3 regions of the Paenibacillus nanchangensis genome follow, and region 2 is predicted to be linked to each of the others. Evidence: riboswitches for the same ligand, from Rfam matches in the RefSeq annotation. Region 2 holds a riboswitch; each other region holds the start of a gene.
What was found. A riboswitch is a leader RNA that binds a small molecule or an ion and turns the genes downstream of it on or off. The one in region 2 is predicted to bind cyclic di-GMP.

Region 1 (7,259 bases), on a different contig from region 2:
GTCCTCTCCCGCCAGCCCGTCCGGGTATCCCCTGCCGTCATACCGCTCATGATGGGAACGGACGCCGCCGAGATAAGGAGCCATCGCTTCAGGAGGCTCGATCTGCAGCAAAATGCTTTCGCCGAGCACCGGATGGCTTTTGATTTGATCGAACTCCTCATCTGTCAGTTGCCCTTCTTTGAAGAGAACGTGGTCGCTTACTCCGATTTTGCCGATGTCATGCAGCAGCGCCGATTTGCGCAAATTGTCCAGCTGCTCTCTCGTCAGTCCGGCCATACGTCCGATAATAACCGAATATTCCGCGACACGGAGCGAATGGCCTGCCGTATAAGAGTCTCTTGCATCAAGAGCCAGTGCCAGCGTCGTAAAATAACTGTCCAGCAGCTGCCGGTTCTGCCGTTCCCGCACCTGAAGCCCCCGCACCATCATGTTGAACCCTGCGACCAGCCGGGAAAATTCGTCCGAGTACAAATCCTGTGCCTGCACCAGCCGGCCCTCTTTGACCCTGTTGATCGCCTCATGCAGCTGGTCAATCGGCCGCTGGACGCTGCGGGTCAGCAGCCAGGCGGCCAGCGTGGAGAACCCGATGCCGATAAAGAGTACCAATCCGGCCCAAATCCAGTAGTCTTTTATCGCCTCCGTACTCAAGGCTTCCATTCGGACCTGGGTCATCATACTGAACAGAAACAAGGGGAATGTGCCGATCAGCATACAGCTGACTAGAAACTTCGGCCTGATGGACAAAAACACATGCTCCTCCACAGAAAAATCTGCCTTAAACCGGGCAATAGCCAGCTTCTGAAACTCCTGCACCAGCGGCGAAATCGCCGTCCCCGTCAAAAAGAATTCAATTAGCGCATGCATGCTGGCAATCAGGACCGACCCCGCAACAGCGATGCCGACATAATACAATGGAAGATGGACAATCCCCAAGGAGATGAACAAAACTGCCAGCGTGACGCCGGGAATCATGAGCCCCAGCAGATGCGGGACAAGAATCCGCCTGACGGCTAAGAGCGGCAGCTGGTGGGTACGCTTATAGGCTTGTCTCAATTGAGGCAATTCCGGATTCCGTGACCTCAGCGTTTCCTTGATCGGACGAATATCGGACCGGAACACGATCATCTCCGCAATAATCATAACCAGGAACGACACCGCAAGGATCAGCAGAAGCCAGCCGTATTCCTTTCCGGACACATCCAGCGTCGAGAACATGAGCAGACTCCCGGCCGCCATGACGGCGACCGAGGAACCGAACAAATAGTTTCGGACCTGCTTTTTTATAAATGCGGCATATAAGTCCATTGCTTCTCCCGTCCCCAGCTGCGCCGGCGCCTGACATGTTTGCTTTTATCGTTAAATTGTGGTATACTATGTAAGTATTTGATTTCCATTAATGTTTCTATCAAGAAAATGAAGACGTCCATTAATGATTTACCGTTGCTATATGGATATTTATCGGCAGTTTTAACCCAAATGCTTATGTTTTCTTGAGGACCGTTCCTTTATCGATAAGATGAATAATCAGACATTGAAATTCCGACTCACACTGGCGCGGTCATTGGAGCCGCAAGGACAAAAGAGAGGTAGGGCTTTTGTCGTTTTGGAAAGTTGAGATAAGCCACAACGGCTGCTGGCCGCAACTGGGAACGCACGACCCGTCAGCTCACGGACGGCGGGAAATTGAATATATAAACTATTGGCGCCCGTACCGCATTAGCGGTTACGGGCGCTGTCCATTTTAGGCGCGTCTATACATACGTCCGTACAAACCGGCTGACCGTACCGACATACCTGTCATGATCCGTGTCGTAAGCCGTACCGTGCCCCGCCCCGGGAATGGTGAGCCGTGTCTTCGGCCCTCCGCAAGCTTCGTACAGTTCATCCATCATGAAAAAGGGAACAAAGGTGTCGGCCTCTCCATGGATAAACAGGGTGGGCACTTTCGCCTTGCGCACCTGCTTGAGTGCGGAAGCTTCACCAAAAAAATACCCCGCCTTTAGCTTGGACACCAGACTGGCGCAGGGAATAAAGGGAAAGCTTGGCAGCTTGTACATCCGCCGCAGCTGGTAGGACAACTCGGATTTGACCGAGGTGTAGGCGCAATCGGATACCACCGCTTTGACCTGGGGCGGCAGCGGTTCGCCCGATGTCATCAGCACCGTGGCTCCTCCCATGGAGACGCCGTGCAGCACAATCCGCACATCCGGCCCCACCCGCTGGATGATGTAGTCAATCCACCGCAAATAATCCTTCCGTTCAGGCCAGCCGAAGCCGATATGCTGCCCTTCGCTGGCGCCATGGGCCCGCGCATCGGGCAAAAGCACGTCGCAGCCCAGCAGGTCGCAGTAGATTTTGGCGTAAGCACCCATATCCTTGCCTTTGCCGGTATAACCATGGGCCAGTATGGCGACCCGCCCCTCCGGGTTTGCAGACTTCGCATAATAGGCGCGCAGTTTGAGGCCGTCGCCGGACAGGACCTCAATCGTCTCCAGCTCCTGTTCCGCAATCCACTTTTGTCCCTCTCCCCAGGACCCTCCCGCTACCGGCAGTTCATTGATCAAATCGGTATTGCCGTTCAAAAACTGCTTTGGTTCCCGTTTGATCGCCAGCCGGTAAAAGTAAAGACCGGCCACTACCACCGGCACAGTGATGACCAGGATGATTAGCAAAACAAATCCTATCGGCATGCCGATCCTCCTTTTCAGTTTCCGCCGTCAGCCGTACGGCCCCAGGTTCTCCCGTCCAGTATAATATTAAACCTTATGGAAGGAAAATTTGCAGCCGCTGGGGCAACCCTCCGCTATGCGTATATCTGCCTCTAAAGCCGTACAACGCCAAAAACCGCAGCAGGGCCGCCTTCAAAAGAGCGGCTTAAGCTCTTCAAAGGCGGCCCTGGCGGAAACTTGGAGAAATCCGGTGTGACCGTATATTATTTGTTTTTGCGGGACAGTCTGGTTCTTATAAAGAGGCCTAATCCCGCCAGTGCAAGACCTGCAGCGTAAAACGGCAGCGGACTGGATTCGCCGGTTTTCGGCAGCTGTTCCAGCTCGGGTCCGCCCAGCGGCAGTTCGTCGCCCGGAAGATCGATTACTTTCGGCGTCGGGCTCGGGCTTGCCTCAGGCCGTACAGTAGGTGACGGTGATGCCGGCTGAACCGGACCCAGAGGGATCGGGTCTTCTTCAATAACTACAGGGTCTTCTTCACCGCCCGGTACAGGGCTAGGACTAGGGCTTGGTGAAGGTATCGGCTGAATGCCGGGGCCAACCGGCACCGGATCTTCATCAATCACGATCGTTCCCGGAACGGTCGATGTTGAAGGCGTAGGCGGCACAAACGGAATCCAAGGTGTCGGAGCCGGAGTTGGCGCTGCACTTGGCGTCGGTGTTGGTGTAGGCTCTACGCTTGGTGTTGGTGTTGGTGTAGGTTCTACGCTAGGCGTTGGTGTCGGACTTGGGCTCGGTGTCGGACTTGGGCTCGGTGTCGGACTTGGGCTCGGTGTCGGACTTACGCTCGGCGTCGGACTTGGGCTTGGGGTCGGACTTGGGCTCGGTGTCGGACTTACGCTCGGTGTCGGACTTACGCTCGGTGTCGGACTTGGGCTTGGCGTCGGACTTGGGCTTGGTGTCGGACTTACGCTTGGCGTCGGACTTGGGCTCGGCGTCGGACTTGGGCTCGGTGTCGGACTTGGGCTCGGTGTCGGACTTGGGCTTGGTGTCGAACTTGGGCTCGGTGTCGGACTTACGCTCGGTGTCGGACTTGGGCTTGGCGTCGGACTCGGGCTCGGTGTCGGACTTACGCTCGGTGTCGGACTTACGCTCGGCGTCGGACCTGGGCTCGGTGTCGGACTTGGGCTCGGGGTCGGACTTGGGCTCGGTGTCGGACTTGGGCTTGGCGTCGGACTCGGGCTCGGTGTCGGACTTGGGCTTGGTGTCGGACTTGGGCTCGGTGTCGGACTTACGCTCGGCGTCGGACTTGGGCTCGGGGTCGGACTTGGGCTTGGTGTCGGACTTGGGCTCGGTGTCGGACTTGGGCTTGGCGTCGGACTTGGGCTCGGGGTCGGACTTGGGCTTGGTGTCGGACTTGGGCTCGGTGTCGGACTTGGGCTTGGCGTCGGACTTGGGCTCGGTGTAGGACTTGGGCTCGGTGTCGGACTTGGGCTTGGCGTCGGACTTGGGCTCGGTGTCGGACTCGGGCTCGGTGTCGGACTTGGTGTCGGACTCGGTTTCTCGCTCGGCGTTGGTGTCGGGCTCGGCTTCTCACTCGGCGTCGGTGTTGGGCTCGGCTTCTCACTCGGCGTTGGCGTCGGGCTCGGCTTCTCACTCGGCGTTGGTGTCGGGCTCGGCTTCTCACTCGGCGTTGGCGTCGGGCTCGGCTTCTCGCTCGGCGTTGGTGTCGGGCTCGGTTCTACACTCGGCGTTGGCGTCGGGCTCGGCTCCTCGCTCGGCGTTGGTGTCGGACTTGGTTCCTCGCTCGGCGTCGGCGTCGGGCTCGGTTTCTCGCTCGGCGTTGGCGTCGGGCTCGGTTCTACACTCGGCGTTGGTGTCGGACTTGGTTCCTCGCTCGGCGTTGGCGTCGGGCTCGGCTCCTCGCTCGGCGTTGGTGTCGGGCTCGGTTCCTCGCTCGGCGTTGGCGTCGGACTTGGTTCCTCGCTCGGCTTTGGCGTCGGGCTCGGTTCTACACTCGGCGTTGGTGTCGGGCTTGGTTCTACACTTGGCGTTGGCGTCGGGCTCGGTTCTACACTTGGTGTAGGTGATGGGCTCGGGCTCGGTGTTGGACTTGGGCTCGGCGATGGGCTTGGGCTTGGCGACGGGCTGGGTTCAGGCTCGCCCGGCGGTTGGCCGCAGTAAGGGTTGTCGTGGAGCTCAGCACCGCCCCGGAACGACTGGGCAATCACCGTGCCGTATACCTCACCCCCGGCATGATGAATGTCCGCTTTTGGCGCAAGAATCGATCCCGGGAAAGAGGTGTATCCGATGTTTAGCGAAGCCGCTTCGTAGAAGTTGAACAGGATCTTGTTGTTTTTTCGCAGCTCCATCTGGAAGCTCCCCATCGACACACTGGATCCGCCGACGTTAATAATCAGCGTGCCTCCGGTCGGAATGTCGAACCTCAGGTTGTTGATTCTAGCCGCCTGTTCGGCCGTCAGATGGACTACATTGAACGGCTTCGGCGCTCTGATCGTCATTGTGCCGTAGTTGTCCTCGACCTCCGTGGTGGGCTTAAGGGCGCCGTAATCCTGCGAACGCTGCGTCAGGAACTGCTCCTCCGCCGCAAAGTCGATCGGAGAATCCTGTCTCGTGCCGCCCATGAAGTTTGCGCTGGGCGCATTGGCGATCAGGCTTTCACCGTATACCGCCGTTCCATGGACCTGACCGGTTTTGAATTGAAGCTGCCGGCCGGCGATCAGCACGTCTCCCGCATTGGTTCCATTGCCGAAGATTCGGCCTACGCCGTAGTTCTCCAGCTTGATATCTCCTCCGGCGGCCAGTCTTCCCTCTACCTGATCATTGCTCTGGGTAAAGCTCTGGAACAAAAATGCATTAAAATTTCCGGCGATGCCCAGAACAGGTGTAGGAATATACGGCATTTTCACCGTATCCGCCGCTGCCGGCCGGCCGATTCCGCCCACTGCAAGGACAAGCGCGAGCGTGAGCGAACACGCGGCTTTCCAACCTTTTTTCAACAGTATCCACCTCCAATGATTGTTATATGAAATTAGGACGGAAAACAGAACACAAAAAAGACTGCCAGAATGGTAGATTCATGGCAGTCGGACGATCATGGCGTTAATCACGCTGTAGACTCCTGGACTTTGCGTCCCGTTCTTTCGAACGGTTTGCTCTTATACATGGATTTACGGGATAGGTTATGAAACGGTCGGTTTACAAGAGGGTTCGCAGACGCGGATAACAAGCAGTGCACGTAGACAGGAGCTGCGGAACAGCGGTTATGTATTCTTGTATAACGGAATGCGTCACCAGGGGGGTGCGCGTTCCAAGGGCCGTTAGCGGCCAGTCGACTCTTCTTCATTCGGCAGACAATTCACTGCAACAAAAAACCGTCAAGGAAATTTATCACTCGTGAACTAAACCTAGTTTACGACCGTCCCGGGCGGTTTGTCAATCTATTCCTTTTTTATACGAGAATTTAATATTGCAGCATCCCAGCCCAGCCGGCCACCGACATCCAGAGCGGAATACTGAGCAGCAGTCCCCAACATAATCCCCGGCCCATCCGTCGCTCTTGTTCCATTGTTGTTCCCTCCCGCAATGAGTAAATCAAATTTTAAATTTACAAATTCAATATATACGAGATAGTCTCTTTAAGTTGTGAATAATATCACATTCATAAATACCATTTTTCTTGCATTGATTATTTTACGGATTCATGGTTAAAATACGAATATACGTTCTCATTGGAGTGAAGAATATGCACAGAGCGGAAGGCGAAGACAGCCAGCTTGTCAAATCGTATGTGCTGCTGCCGCTGATTTTGTCGGCGTTTGAGCGCGATGCGAAACTGATTTCCGTTCATCTCCGGACACCGGATCCCTACCTTGACGTGCTAAGCTCCGCTTCCGCTTTGGCCACCAAAGATCTGGCAGAGGTCCGCAAGTCCATGCGCCGCCGCGGCGTTAAGGTATACGAACAGCAGCGTTTGCCGAATGGGATTGAGGCCCGTTTTCTCTGCCGCGGTTATCATGAACAGATGCTGCTGCTCAACGATCTGATCGTCGCCCAGGGGCTGATCCTGATGCGCAAGTATCTGGGGCTCGACATCTCCGCGTATTCCAGCTACCCGGACCAGTTCCGCATCCCCGCCGGGCAGGATGGTTAACTCCGTAAGACACTGTCGCCCAAAAAAAGAGGCCCTGCCAACCGGCAGGGCCTTCAAAGGTATGCACCATATAACACTGGGGGTGTCTGGTATCTGTACTATACCGGACGAACCTGAAATTAGTCTTATAGAAAGCTGAAAAACACCTTAAAAATCTGTAAAAATTCCGTGCGCAGCGCCAACCGGCATTTCCTTATTGCTGCCGCCCGATTCCCAGGCGCTCTATAATATCAGGTTCCTCCCATTCCCACAGCCCTTGCTTGCCGGACGCCGGAATGGGGCTGGAAAGCGGCTGGATGTCGGACAACTGCCAAGCATAACGTTCTTCCGCGTAATCGCCGAACAAAAGCTGCGGCTCCTCTTCCTCCCAGACCAGCCTGTGCCGGCCGCTGTCCAGGACGGTAAGCCCGTTTAATTCA
Region 2 (7,259 bases):
GGAGGAGTCATTGTTGAGATGTATCGTTCCGCCTGACCACAGATTGCCATAGCTCCCTTGCACCTTTTGGACTTCCAGTGCAAGCTTGGTATTGGCATTCAGTCCCTGCTTCAATATCAATGTGCCGTACACCCGGACGGTGATATCCTTGTTGGTATTCATCCCATCCACAATCAGAACCACCGGCTTGCCGGGCGATCCAAATGTAACGCTTTCCTCCACATTCAGGTGGCCGGTACGGATGATAGCGGGGGAGGCATTGCTTGCCGCAATCGCTTGTTGAACCGCAGGGATACCGCCCGGAGCAGACACCGACGAAGCAAGGAACACATCTTTTTTGCTCTCAATCGTTCCGATGCTGTCCGCAAGATAGTCCGAGATCAACGGCTTCAGCCCTTCAACCTGACGGTATGCGGGAGCATGCGCCAGATTGTGCATTGTGCCGGACAAAATTACCTCATCCGAGTCGGGAATGTCCCGCCCGTTCGCAGGGTCAATTTTGGGCTGACCGTCCTGCGGCTCTTCGCCCCGGACCACAGGAGCCACACGTCCTTCGTAGCTGGATGAACTCGACTCTCCATAAAAATCGGTATAACCGGTGACACGCTGATGTTCATCATAAGTGACACTCATCGCCGCCGTACCTTTTGCATCTGATACGCTAAGCACATGATGGCCGTCGTCGTAAGTCAGTTTGGTTTCGGCCCCATCCACATCGGTAATGGAAGTCATGTCGCCGGTTACCGGGTCGTAGTGGAACAACATTTTGCGGTCCGTATGATCGCTAACGTCAACCAGCTTTCCCGCACCGTCGTAGCTTAAGCTAAGTGATGCTCCGGGTGTACTGACCGCATCCAGCTTGTTTCCCTGATACGTCAAAGTGATTCTATTGCCATTTAGGTCCGTGATTGACTGCAGCAGTCCCTCCCCATTAAATCGGTAAACATCGCCTTGGGGCGATGTAAGTGTGTAGGCTCCTGCAGATGGAGCAGTAAGCGCCCAATCCGTCCCGCGCGGGGTCAGGTAGTCGCCTCCAGTCAACGGCACGTATTCAAAAAGCGAACCGTCCGGGCTTCTGACCTCCACCTTGCCGCCGCTTAGCGGAGTCAGCTTCCATTCATAGCTGTGGTGCCATCCCAGTCCATTAACTCCTTGGTATGGATCGCGGCTTAAATAATTCAACCCAAATTGCAGCGGCATCAAGGCCTGCAGCGTAATGGAATCCGTCGAGTAGACAAAATCCCCCCGGGCCGGATCAACCGGTTCCTGTCCGGACGGGTTCACAATCCGCAGCCGCTGCCGAATCGAGGTCTCTGTAAACTGGGCCAAATCCCCGCTGGTAATAATCCGGCTGGTCTGCGGACGGGTTAGCAGAATGGAGGTGAGCCCGCTGATCGTTCCCGTGGAAGCTGCCGACTGGTTTAAGACGGCAATGTCCTTTGCTTTTTCCTGCATGGTTTGCACGTTATCCAGCTTGTAATAATACGCCGCCAGCGCTTCCCAACTGATTGCAAAATCCGGCACAGGCTCCCGAAGCACCACAAGCGATTCCGAATACCCGGAGAGCTGGCCGTCTTGTTTCGCTTTTGCGGTGATATGGACAGGCTTGCTTGGTGTAATCGTAATCTGCTCACTCCACTGCCCTGCGCTGTTGACTGCAATGCCGGAGTAGCGCTTGTCCTCCCCGGTGGATGGATAATAAAGCTCCACCTCGATGGAAGTCCCTGGCTCCGCAGTTCCGGACACGACCGACTGCCCCGAAGCGGCCGGTTTGATCTGCAGTGCTGCAGGAGGCTGGACCTCATCACTGCCAAGGATTTCAAAGCTGGCGATTTGGCCGTAATACACCCCCACGCCGTTGTATCCAGCAGGGGAAATACAAATGTTATAACGCCCTTCATCCAGCGGCACGCCCCCAATTGTGCCATCCCACTTGTATTCGTGAACGATGTATTCACCGTTTTTTTTCGTAGGATACACGCCGGTCGTGATCAAATCCCCAAGCAGCGGGGCCGACCCATCTCTTTGCGGCGTGCACAAATTGATGTTGGTCTCGTGAGATTCCTGGCCGTCATCCGCTGCGTTGAAACTGAACGAAATCACAGCTTCTCCGCTCCCCGGTTTTAGCTCACTCGGCTCAATCCGCATATTCGTCGCCGCAGAAGCCGACGATGTAAGCTTGTTAAGTCCCGGAAAAACCGGGATATATGATACAACCAGCAGCAGCGCAAGCATAAGGTTTACGCGGGCTTTCATCCGGCCGCTGCGCCACAGCCTTTTTAGCGTTCGGGATTTCATAGATTGGTCTCCTATCCGTTATGAGTTAGAGGAATTTCAACTCCGCCAGCAGCTTATAGATCAGAACTGCAGCCTCGGCTCTCGTGGAGGAAGCCTTAGGCTTCAAGAACTGTCCGCTGCCCTGGACAAGCTTCTTTTCCACCGCCGCAGCCGCAGAATCTTTTGCCCATTTACTGATTTGGTCACTGTCCTTGAATTTGGTGAGGCCAGCTCGTGCCTTGGCCAAGTCCGCAGCGGAGGCGGATATGCCGGTAGTGCCGATGCTGTCATTGGTGTCGATAGTTTCGGTAGTGTCGGCGGTTTCGGTAGTGGCGGTGGTACCGGTAGTGGCGGTGGTGGCGGTGGTACCGGTGATCTTCAGAGTGTCCGGTCCGTGCGCAGCGTTCATAGTGACCGTAGTGCTGTCGATTGCCCGCATCAGCATAACCATCATCTGTTCACGGGTCAGCGGATCATTACCATGAAAAAGCCCATTGTCCCCGGTCACAATCCCCGCCTCCGCTGCCGCTTCAACATAGGGGTAAGACCAGTGTACAGCTGGAATATCCCGGAAGGATGGTGTACCTGGCTGGCTCGGCGTACCCTCCTGACTTGGCGTAACCGGCTGACTCGGCGCACCCTCCTGACTTGGCCGCAGACCAAGAGCGGATACCAGCAGTTTGGTGAATTCGGCGCGGGTCACGCTGCCTTTTGGCTTATACAAGTTTCCGTTCATTCCGTTCACAATTCCTCTTGACGCCAGTACCTCTACATTGTGCCGTGCCCAGTGGCCCGCCAAATCGGTGAAATGCACATTGCGCAGCATGACCGCATACAATCCGGAGGCTGTGATTGGCGCATGGACAAAGTCCCGCTCCACTTCAGTTACACCAGCTATATAAGTCCAGGTGCCTTTAGCCGGATCGTAACTGTAGATTCCAAGCTTCTCCCGCTCCGAGACCCAAGGTTCTTCCTTCGGATACCGGATCGCGAGCTTGACCGGGAGCTGGAATGCAGCGTCCGATTGTACCTGCCAGACGGAGCCAGCCTTGAGCAGCTTCAGTCCGTTTGCATCCAGCAGCTCTTTTGTTTCCAGTTCCGCCTGAGCCAGACTTACGCCGGTATTGTCCGGGAAGGTGCCTGCCGCAATCTCCAGCCGCGCCCAGCCGTTTAGGACAGACAAAACGCCGCCTGTATTCCCAATGATCCGGCTGTCTTTGGCTCCACTAACTACGGGCACTTTAACATTTGGGTTGGAGCCCGGGGTTGTGGCGGTTCCCATTCCTGGTGCCGAACCTGGTTCCGGCGTTGGGCCAGGTTCTGGTGTCAGGCTTGGAGATGGGTTCGCGACATGTGTTGGAGTTGGCGCCGGGAAGTTGCGTTCTTTTAGATCCAAGGATTGGATGTTGTCGTCCTTAGTGCTGTACAGCAGCTTGTCCCCGCTAATGCCAATCAGCTTCGCCCCCGTTTCGATAGCGGGCAGCGGCGTCACTTTTGAGGTATTGAGATTTACCTGCTGCAGCACAGCTGCACCGTTTTCCTCCTGCTGAAATACCGCGTATTTTTCACCAATGAACATGTGTGCATAAGAGGTGCCGCCATCCTTCATTTCGGTGAGATCCACAGGCTGTGCCATCAGATCTTGAATATTCAGCAGCACGTACTTACTTCCGGCAGCGCCGTTTTTCTGTTTATACAGCACCTGACTGCCATTAAAAACAAACCAGTCGACGGTGTTTGCACCACCCAGACTCACCAGTGCACGTCTCACTCCGCTGTTCACGTTCAGCAGACTAAGTCCCCCGTCACGGGCATTTTTATAAACGACATTTCCACTGGCCAGCATGGGGAACCGTCCTTCGCCCAAGTCGGCTTCAGCGCCTGTTGCCAAGTCGTGATAAATCATGCTGCCGTAATGTTTGCGTTCATACCAGACTACACCTACTCCGTCCGTCGTCGGATTCCCATAGGAACCGGGCTGCTTGTTGAGTTTCGCGGGCTTCCCCGTCTCCAGGTTGGTACTGTAGATATCCCACTGGAGCGATCCCGCCGCCTCATTTCCTTTGTCCGCCCACACCACAATCGCGCCGTTCACATAAGGCGCATCTTTTGGGGACGGGCTGGAGGTGAGTCTCGTACTAGCACCATTGCTCTGATTCAGCGTATGTACCTGCTTGACCCCAGTCGCATCCTGTTCCAGCCAGACCAGCCTTTCTCCCGATACGCTGAAGTCCGTTTTCCCCGGATTCATACCGGCTGCCACAGCTTGATGCGTGTCTAGAACGCCGCTGAACAGACCTCCAATCATTGACACGGCCGCGAATACAGCGATGGCCGTCTGCGCTAACTTTTTTTTCCTTGCGAACCTCATCCACGTCTCTCCCTCAATGCTATTTGCAGGCACACCAAAAAACCAAGTGCCTTGAGCGGCCCGGCTGCCTTAACATCTTTTTGGGATGAAGTAGGCCCGTGGCTTTGCGTCTCCGACTTTCGTACGGATTTGCCTTTGTTCCAAACTCGGTTCTTTTGTCCCTATGTGTTTGTTTTAAAGTGTCTTTTGATGTATAGGACACTTTTAATATCGGAATTTATCCCTGTATAATAAAGATGTTCTATATTTTCCTTTTTTAGGGATGTTGGAAAAACTGAATTTATTTATCGTTTGATTCCACTTTGAGTCTGACGCAACGTTCTAATTTGACTCCTCTCACTCTGCAGGCGCTCCTGCAGTTTTCCAACATAAAAAACCTCCAGAGATATCTCCCTACCTAACAAATGGGATATCTCTTGAAGGTGCTATGATAAGTTTAGTTAAAGTTATGACTCGCAGAGTGTACTCTATTTTGTAGGGGCTTGGCTATCGTCTGTCGCCTATGGTTTTAATCTGCCATGTTAACAGGTATTATTATTTTTGAATGTTTAAAGAAACGTACACGATAAGCATCTCCCACAGTTACTTTAATGTACCCCGGAGCTAGGTAATATGTCTGAACTTTATCATCATCATTAACCCAAACTTTATCGCTCGCTCTAAATTGTTGTTGCCTTTTTATGACCGTAATTTTCTTCTCTTGGTACCCATCTAACACGTCTCTAGTTAGACAGTAGACATCCACACCCGCTACACATAAAGAAAAGATAGAGAATAGGATCAACAAATATAACACTAGTTTCTCCCAGAACTTATTCCACTTATTGCGGTTCCGTATGATTGCTAAGGGTAATTCGACAGCAAGGCAGTATATAAACAAGTACACTCGGATTGCTTCAAATAGCAGTATACGTTGTTCATAGGAATTATATTTAATACATATAGTCGTTATGCAAAAAACAAAGAGCAGTGCAAATATTATCCTTACTATATTTTTACTCTTCACATCTGTGCTTGACCTCCTTAGACAACTGCGCCAGATCTATTCGCGTTTTTATCTTAACGCATCAAGCTAACTGTTTCTGCCACTGCTACCGCCTCAACAATATAGTTTCGTACTTCACTGATGGACCGGGTTCTTTTAGAGAAATATGGATTTAACCAATCATCTATTTTCACTACAACCAATTTAAAACTCCCGTTCTTTAGATCAAACTCTGGATACCAACCCAAATCTAGAACATAAATATTGTTATATCGAACTTGAAGAATGTCTTCTTTAAACGACCAAATCTGCTCAGCGTATGAAAGATTATCTACAAAATCAAAATCGTTTAAAATAACCTTACCTGCTTTGAAGTCAAACTCCCCCAAAAGTCTCCCTCCTGTTCATTGCATCAGGCTTTATTTTTTGCTCCATCACTTTTCATCCCATCATTGATTAGTTTGTCTTCCTTAAAATCTGGGGCTATCGGTAGGGAAAATCTCTTGCCCTTCGTCACCTTGCGGAGTTGCCGGTGATAGCTTCTACCATGTGCGCAGGTTCAAGACGGTAAGCCAGAAATTTGAGGTCTCATTCTCCCCGATCCACATCCCCAGCACATCTTTATTCCTGTCCAGATCGACCCCAAAAACCATATACGCCACCTTATACACATAATAATTTATTTGCACAGGATTCTTGATAATCCACCTTATAATTTTTTATCAAGATAAATCAAGAAAATTAATTCAATTGTAAATTGCAGAGTCAACACAACAAATGCAACATTCAGTATCTGAGAAAGACTGTAACTAGTTTGAAACCGATAGAATACATCTAAAAATATCATCAAACCAAGCACCACTATTAGTAAACTATGGTACCAAACTGTCGCTTTGTTCGCCTTACTCTGAATCGATTGCCAACGTTCATCATTTTTATTTTTTATAGTTTTTCTAGCTTTGTAAAATACATTTCCAATTAAGCCCGTTAATAATACGATCAATGCAACTGCCGTTATTATTTGATATGCCATTATTTATCATCCTCCTTCAGTGTAAATACTTCATTAATAGAAACATTAAATACTTTTGCAATTTTGAAGGCTAGCTCCAATGAAGGTGTATATTTATATTTCTCAATGGATATAACTGCCTGTCGTGATACTCCAAGAAGTTCAGCCAAATCAGCTTGTGTCCAATCCTTTGTAGCTCTCAAAATTTTAATGCGATTTTCAATCAATGTAATCCACCCCTTACTTAATGTAACCATTTGATTACATTTTTATTGTAACCACTTGGTTACATATTGTCAATATATGGTTTACTCAAAAAACAATGTTTATCATCCTCTTGCCATATATCGCCCGCTAAACAATACCACTCCGAGCAAAAAATGCTGAGCGCGGATTTAGCAGTTTGTTCGCAGCATCATAGGTGTACGACTCTGACACGGCAGTTCCGGCTTCAGTCGTTTCTTTACTCTGACGGTTGCCCACTGTGTTATAGGAGTAAACCACTTTGGTTCCATTTTGCCTTCTGCACTTGAACCAGCTGATTCAGCGCATCATACGCATACTCTGAGAGATCCGTCGGGCGAAAACACCGCTGAGCAAGCCTCCAATCATTG
Region 3 (7,259 bases), on a different contig from region 2:
GAAAGACTCGACAGCTCCTCCAGCAGCTCCCGGGCTTCGGGCGAAGCATCGGGGTTAATCGGCTTGACCGGCTGGCCGGAAGGCACAGCCGCACCGGTACGCGCCGGGACAGGGACCTCCCCTTCCGCCGGCGTATCGGGCTTTGAACCTTCGCCCCAAGGGAGCAGGCTAAGTACCACAAGTATAGGGAGCACGGTGCTAAATAGTCGGTACATACGCTTCGTGTTCAAAGTCATCTTCCTTTCGGTGGCCGAACCGCCGGCTGCCTTTTTAACGGCATCCGGCAGTCCTCTCGCGAAAGCGGGACCCGATAGTTCAGTAGCCCTGCCGGATAGCAGGGCCTACAAAACCGCGGATAAGATTGCTTCTAACGCCCTGGCAGGTATCGACTCGCAGGTCCGCAGCGTTTCGTTGGAATCAGCAGGGCAGCAAAAACCGGACTGCTGCTGAAAGAGCTTGAGACTCCTTTTTTTTATCCCAACGAAAACGCGGACAGGCCCTTTAAGGGCCCGGCTGCATTATTGAAGCGAAAACAGGGCGGATGCCGGTACAGTGGTCCAGGGCTGGCTTGGGCTTTCCCAAATCATTTTTGCGCTGGCGTCTCCCTGGTTCTCAAAATATTCCACTTTGATATCGTGCATTTGACCGGCGGTAAGGGCGATCGTTCCGGAGCGCTCCACACCGCTCTGTTTGACCCAGCCGTCGATAATCAGCTGGCCGTCGATCCATAACCGGACGCCATCGTCCGCTTGCATGTAGAATTTGTAGGTCTCGCTGTATTTCGGCTTGATTGTTCCGGTCCAACGGACCGAGAAGTTATCGGCGCCAAGCGCGGCGTCCGGACTGGCTTGTCTCCAGTTGAAATTGATTGCCGCATCCGTTCTGACCAGAACCGGTGAATCGGAAAGCGTCTTGTTATTGAAATACTCGGCCATCAGTCCGGCTGCGTACACCGGCTCGGGTTCAGCCGGGGCCGGTTTTTGCGGGCTGTCCGGCAGCGGAGCCTGAACCGGTGCGGATGGCTCCGGCATAGGGGCCGGGCTCGGCATCACGCTTGGGCTCGGTACCGGCGTCGGGCTCGGCATCACGCTTGGGCTCGGCACCGGCGTCGGACTTGGCGCTACACTTGGACTTGGCACCGGCGTCGGACTTGGTGCTACACTTGGACTCGGTGTCGGCGCCGGGCTTGGCGATACACTCGGGCTCGGCACCGGCGCCGGGCTTGGCGATACACTCGGGCTCGGTTTCGGCGTTGGGCTCGGCGATATGCTCGGACTCGGCGTCGGTGTCGGGCTTGGCGATACGCTCGGGCTCGGCGTCGGTGTCGGGCTTGGTTTCGGCGTCGGGCTCGGCAGCGCCGTCAAAGCGGCTGTAAACTCGTCTCTCGTCAGCGTTTGACTGCTGCCCATAAAGCCTTTAATGGTATCGGTAGAATTCTTTTCGTACAGCATCTTGCCCCAAGTCATCATAAACGCCCACTTGCTCTGCGTTTTGGACAGGGTGGTGAGGTTCGGCATTTCGCCGTTCTCCCCGATGGCGATCGGTTTGCCGGCCGCCAAGGCCAGCAGGCCGTCGTAATGGCTCTGCTTATAGTCGTTCTCATAAATGTCGGCGGCGAGAATGTCCACCTTGCTCGCTCCCGGGTAGGTCAGCGAGTAGGCGTCAGACCAGGCGTTTGGAGCATTTGGGCTCCACACCCACAGCAGGTTGTTCAGTTTGTGCACATTAACGAACCGGTCGTACATGATGTTCCAAAGTGCGGCAAAATTTGTTTTTTGGCCCCACCAGAACCAGCCGCCGTTCATTTCGTGATACGGTCTCCACAGCACGGGCACGTCGGCATCGCGGAGTTGTTTCAGTGATACGGCCACTTTATCCAGTTCGTTGATCAGGCTGTTGTACTGCGCCGTACCTGGCGTTACATATTTATTAAACTCCGCCTGGCTGAGACTTCTGGACACATTGGACCAGTCATAAGACGTTCCCGGCAGATTCGCGTGAAAGGTCATGGCGACTACGCCGCCGTTTTTGTGCCAGTTGATGGCGCTATTCACCACATTCTGGCGGTACCAGGCGACGCCGCTTTCGGACTGTCCGCTGATGGCTCCAATCTCATAACCATGCAGAGCGGCAAACTTTCCGCTGGTGTTCTTCAGCTTATTATTGAACTCATCCGGGCTTTCCAGGTAATCGTGTTGCCCTGTCAGCGTGCTTTTCCCGGAGATGGACGTCAAGTACTGAAGCAGCTTCACCGCTTCAGGCGAAGCGGAAGCATTAACTGGAGTACCGGGCTCAACGGCCGCCGATGCAGCGGACGGAAAAGCGCCGGCTCCCACCGGTATTACAGCAGCAAGCAGAGCAATCGACAAAATTCTGCACAGAGGTCGAAACAAACGGTAAGCGTTCAAAAATCATCTTCCTTTCGGTAGCCAGGCTGCCACTCTTGCGAAAGGCCCTATAGCTTTGCGTCCCTGCCTTTCGACAGGTTTGCCTTTGTCGTATTTTGGAAGGATTCATCCTTCTTACCGTATGTTATCGACCTATTTAGTTTTCGTTTTAGTGCAAAATTCAAAAATGGTTAATTAGTCGCACGTTTTTCTGTTTCAGTCCCGGTTTTTTCGGGTAATAATATGTTTTTGACTTATGAAATAAACTGCTGTAGAACTATATCGTCCCACTCCAGGCAAATCCGGATGTTGTCTTCCTCCACCAGCTCGGAGCCGGTCTGTACCTCGATAAACTCCACATCCGTCAGTGCCAGGATGCTGTGTTTGGTGCCTTCGGGAATCCGGACGACGTCCCCGGCTTTCACTTGATGCAGCCGCTCATTCAGAATGACGCTGGCCTCGCCGCTGATAATCGTCCAGATTTCGCTGCGTTTGCGGTGCAGCTGGTAGCTGATGTTTTTCCCCTCTTTAATCCGGATGCGTTTCGTCAGGACCTCGTTCCCCTCTTCATATTTCACATAATCGATAACCCGGTAATGTCCCCAGCGCCGCTCTTCGTACATCGGCCGCTGCTCGATGCCCTTCAGCACTTCTTTGATCCGCGGGCTCTCCGATTTGCTGGTAACCAGAATCCCGTCGGGACTGGCCGCCACAATCAGATCTTGGGCGCCGATCACGGTGATCGGAATGTCCAGCTCGTTGATCAGGCAGCTGGAGCTTGAATCTTCCGTCAGCACGCCCCGGCCCAGCTGATTTCGGGACATTTCCTCGGTCAACGTATTCCAGGTGCCAAGGTCCTTCCAAAATCCGTTATAGGGGAGAACGACGATGTTTTCCTCTTTTTCCACCACTTCGTAATCGAAGCTGATCGACGCAAGCAGCTTGTATTGCTTCTGCATCTCCTCATAATTGAGCGGCAGTCCCTTGCGCTGGAGAATATCAAGCAGATACCCCAAACGGAAAGCGAACACGCCGCAGTTCCAGAGCGCCCCGCGGGAGATTAGCTCCTGCGCCAGCTTGCGGTCCGGCTTCTCCTGAAAATGGCTGACTTTCAGGTAACCGCGCTCGGCTCCGTCGGGCTCGGCCGGGATAATGTATCCGTATTTCTCCGATGCGAGTTCCGGAACTACGCCCATCAGCGCAAGGTTCGCTCCGCTCTCCCGCATCGTCTGCTCCAGCAGCGCCACGCTTTCGAAAAAGGAGGACTCCACATACGGATCAACCGGCAAAATTGCCACGGCGGAGTCCGGCGACACGCCTTCCATGGAATACAGATAGCTGGCGGTCAGCGCAATCGCCGGGAAGGTGTCCCGCCGCTCAGGCTCTACGATGATCGGCACCTCGGCGCCAAGCTGGCTCTGAATCATCTCCACCTGCCCCCGGCCGGTAGCCAGGTACGAAGAGTCTGCGAGTCCGGTTTCGGTCAGCTGCCGCCATACCCGCTGCACCATCGACTCCGGCTGGCCCGTAGGCCCCTCCAATACTTTCAAGAACTGCTTGGACCGCGAGTCGTTGGACAGCGGCCACAGGCGTTTGCCCGAACCGCCCGATAAAAGAACCAGTTTCATAGTGAACCCTCCTGATCGTTCGTTATAAGCGGGCCTGCCGCTTTTGCTGCCATTTCATTGGTCAGTCTATCAATGGATTGAGCTGAAAATGTACAGGCTAGGCGGAGCTGGCACTGCGGCAGATTTGCACTTCCGGTCATATCCGCTGCAGTGTCAGCCCGCAATGCCTACAGCGCTCCCGCCATACTGCGGGACATGCCGCTCAGTCCGCCCATCTGCGGGCGGCCGACCGAATGGTATTCCAGCCCCGTGCCCTCGATTTGCTCTTTCGTATACACGTTACGTCCGTCGATCAGCACCTGCCGCCGCATCGTCGGCGCAAGGAGGTGCAGGTCGATGTCCTTGAATACGCTCCAATCCGTCAGGAGGCAAACCGCGTCGCTGCCCGCCGCTGCTTCTTCCGCACTTACGCACCACCGGAGCTGCGGATGATCGTATTGCTCACGGAACTTGTCTGCAGCGATTGGATCATACAGTTTGACGATTGCGCCTTCCGCTACCAGCGTCTCCACGATTTCGCGGGCCGGCGCTTCGCGGACATCGTCGGTGTTCGGCTTAAACGCCAGCCCCCAGATGCCGATTTCCGCCCCGCGCAGCGCGCCAAGCGATTCGCGCAGCTTCGCGATTATCATAAAACGCTGGTCTTTGTTCACTTCCACCACCGAACGCAGCAGCTTGAAGTTGTAGTCCACATTGCCGGCAATCTGAATCAGCGCGTTGGTGTCTTTCGGGAAGCAGGACCCGCCGTAGCCGATACCCGCCTGCAGGAACGACGAGCCGATCCGTTTGTCCAATCCCATCCCTTGGGCGACTTCAGTGACGTCCGCGCCGACCTTCTCGCAGATGTTGGCGATTTCGTTGATGAACGATATTTTGGTGGCGAGGAAGGCGTTCGAAGCGTATTTGATCATTTCCGCACTGCGGATGTCCGTGACTACAATATTCGGGGTAAAACCCTGATGCAGCTCACGCATCACCGGCTCCAGCGCGGGGTTGTCGATGCCGATCACGATCCGGTCCGGATGCAGCGTATCGCGGATCGCCGAACCTTCGCGCAGGAATTCCGGCGCGGATACGATATCGAACGGATGCTGTGTCTGCGCTGCGATGATGGAACGAATCCGCTCGTTGGTGCCGACCGGCACCGTCGATTTGGTCATGATAATTTTGTAGCCTTCCATCGACCGGCCGACTTCGGCCGCCGCCGCTTCGATATACTGCAGGTCGGCTTCCCCGTTCGGCAGCGAAGGCGTGCCCACGGCCAAAATGACGATTTCGGAGCGCTGCACCGATTCCCGGATATCCGGGGAGAACGACAACCGGCCTTCCTTCAGGTTCATTTCAATCAGCGCTTCGATGCCGGGTTCGTAAATCGGCGACTCCATACGGTTCAGCTTTTCGATTTTGCTTTCGTCCTTGTCCACACAGATGACATGGTTCCCGTTAAGCGTAAAGCAGACGCCCGATACCAGACCGACATAGCCGGTTCCGATTACCGCGATTTTCATACCCTTCATCCTCCTTTTAAAAAGTTCACGTAGGCCTGCTCGACATACTGCTTGAACTGGTCCATGAACGTGCGTTCATCGAATTTTTGCGCGTGCTGCATAATTTGTCCGATATCCCAGGCGTAACGCTCCACCTCGGAGATCGCCTCCAGCAGGTCGTCGACCTCCTGGCGTTTGAAAAACACGCCGTTGACGTAAGGGACAATCGTATCGAGTGCGCCCCCCGCCTGGTAAGCAATCACCGGCCGTCCCGCCGCATTTGCTTCCAGCGGCGTAATGCCGAAATCCTCTTCCCCGGGGAAAATAAACGCCCGGCATTGGGCCATCAGCCCGGTCACCTGCTCATCCTCCAGCCGCCCGAGGAAAGAGACGTTGGATTTAGCCATTCCCTCCAGCCGCTTACGGTCCGGTCCGTCGCCCACGATATACAGCTTCAGGCCGTTGCGGTTGAACGCTTCAACCGCCAGGTCAATCCGTTTGTACGATACAAGCCGGGAGACAATCAGGTAATAGTCTCCGATAGAGCTGGAGCTTGTGAACCTGGATGTGTTGATCGGCGGGAAGATAACGTCCGCATCGCGTTGGTAGTAATTGCGGATGCGGGTCTTCACCACGGACGAGTTGGCCACAAACTGGTTCACGTTTTTTGAAGTGCGCTGATCCCAGGATTTAAGCTGCTGCATATATACCTTCAGTAACTTTTTGAACAAACCGGAGTTCGACTGCCGTTCCATGTATGTGTCGTAATCCCACGCGAAACGCATCGGCGTATGGCAGTAGCACAAATGAAAGGTGTGCTTGGGCACCTGAATGCTTTTCATAAAAGCGCTGCTGGAACTCAGGACGATATCGAAACCGCGAAAGTCCAAATCACGGACAGCCATGGGATACAGCGGCAGCACTCCTTTGAAATTGGTCTTCACGCCCGGGATTTTTTGCAGAAAGGACGCCCGGATGTCCGCATCCTTCAAGTTCTCGGTCAGGCGGCTTCCGTTGAATACCGTCGTGAAGATCGGAGCTTCCGGATACATATGGTGAAATACTTCCACGACTCGTTCGGCTCCGCCCATCTGGATCAAATAATCGTGTGCTATCGCTATTTTCATGTGAATCATCCTCAAAGTTTTATGGAGCAGCCACTGCGGACGCAGACTTGCCTCTTCCCGGCCAACCGGCCCGGGAGCCGTGGATCAGGTGCCCGCCAGCAATCCCTTATAATAATCGACAATATCCTTGACCGTGTTTTCGATAACAAAATGCTCTTTGACCCGCTTCACTCCCCGTTCCGCCATCTGTCTCCGCTCTTCCGGATGCTCCAGCATCCAGGCGATGGATTCAGCCAGGACAGCGGGGTCGCCGGGCCGGATCAGCAGTCCGGTTTCGCCGGGAACGACGATTTCCACCGGCCCGCCTTCATTTGAGGCGATTACCGGCAGACCGGCCGCCATCCCTTCCACGATAACCTGGCCAAACGGCTCCGGCGTGATGGAGGTATGCACCAGCAGATCCGCCTGCTGCATGAGGCCCTGAATGTCGTCGACGTGACCGAGAAGGCTGACGTTTGTTAAACCGTCCTGCTCGATCATTTTCAGCAGCTCCTGCTTGTAGGCGTCTTCTCCAAAAAGCGCGTCCCCGGCCAGCCAGAACTTCACCCGGGTATCCGGCTTAAACGACTTGGCCGCCTGCAGCAGAACATGCTGCCCTTTCCAGTGCGCCAGCCGCCCGACCAGCAGCAC

Region 1: linked by a shared signal. The riboswitch ahead of ACE6ED_RS16875 (choice-of-anchor A family protein) and the one ahead of ACE6ED_RS24805 (S-layer homology domain-containing protein) in region 2 are both predicted to bind cyclic di-GMP.
Region 3: linked by a shared signal. The riboswitch ahead of ACE6ED_RS22445 (glycosyl hydrolase) and the one ahead of ACE6ED_RS24805 (S-layer homology domain-containing protein) in region 2 are both predicted to bind cyclic di-GMP.

The regions. Positions count from the first base shown of each region.
Region 1 is NZ_JBHOFD010000020.1:55,712-62,970, forward strand. It holds gene ACE6ED_RS16855 (HD domain-containing phosphohydrolase) at 1-1,305, opposite strand, end outside; gene ACE6ED_RS16860 (alpha/beta hydrolase) at 1,752-2,690, opposite strand; gene ACE6ED_RS16865 (LPXTG cell wall anchor domain-containing protein) at 2,933-3,292, opposite strand; gene ACE6ED_RS16870 (hypothetical protein) at 3,255-4,850, shown strand; partial or broken gene ACE6ED_RS16875 (choice-of-anchor A family protein) at 4,907-5,590, opposite strand; cyclic di-GMP riboswitch class I at 5,766-5,854, opposite strand; gene ACE6ED_RS16880 (hypothetical protein) at 6,433-6,840, shown strand; gene ACE6ED_RS16885 (ASCH domain-containing protein) at 7,034-7,259, opposite strand, start outside.
Region 2 is NZ_JBHOFD010000039.1:27,155-34,413, forward strand. It holds gene ACE6ED_RS24800 (DUF6531 domain-containing protein) at 1-2,298, opposite strand, end outside; gene ACE6ED_RS24805 (S-layer homology domain-containing protein) at 2,324-4,648, opposite strand; cyclic di-GMP riboswitch class I at 4,700-4,792, opposite strand; gene ACE6ED_RS24810 (hypothetical protein) at 5,708-6,022, opposite strand; partial or broken gene ACE6ED_RS24815 (transposase) at 6,191-6,304, opposite strand; gene ACE6ED_RS24820 (hypothetical protein) at 6,343-6,666, opposite strand; gene ACE6ED_RS24825 (helix-turn-helix transcriptional regulator) at 6,666-6,872, opposite strand.
Region 3 is NZ_JBHOFD010000032.1:19,574-26,832, forward strand. It holds gene ACE6ED_RS22440 (glycosyl hydrolase) at 1-236, opposite strand, end outside; gene ACE6ED_RS22445 (glycosyl hydrolase) at 519-2,408, opposite strand; cyclic di-GMP riboswitch class I at 2,422-2,502, opposite strand; gene ACE6ED_RS22450 (sugar phosphate nucleotidyltransferase) at 2,642-4,015, opposite strand; gene ACE6ED_RS22455 (UDP-glucose dehydrogenase family protein) at 4,183-5,523, opposite strand; gene ACE6ED_RS22460 (glycosyltransferase) at 5,529-6,629, opposite strand; gene ACE6ED_RS22465 (glycosyltransferase family 4 protein) at 6,714-7,259, opposite strand, start outside.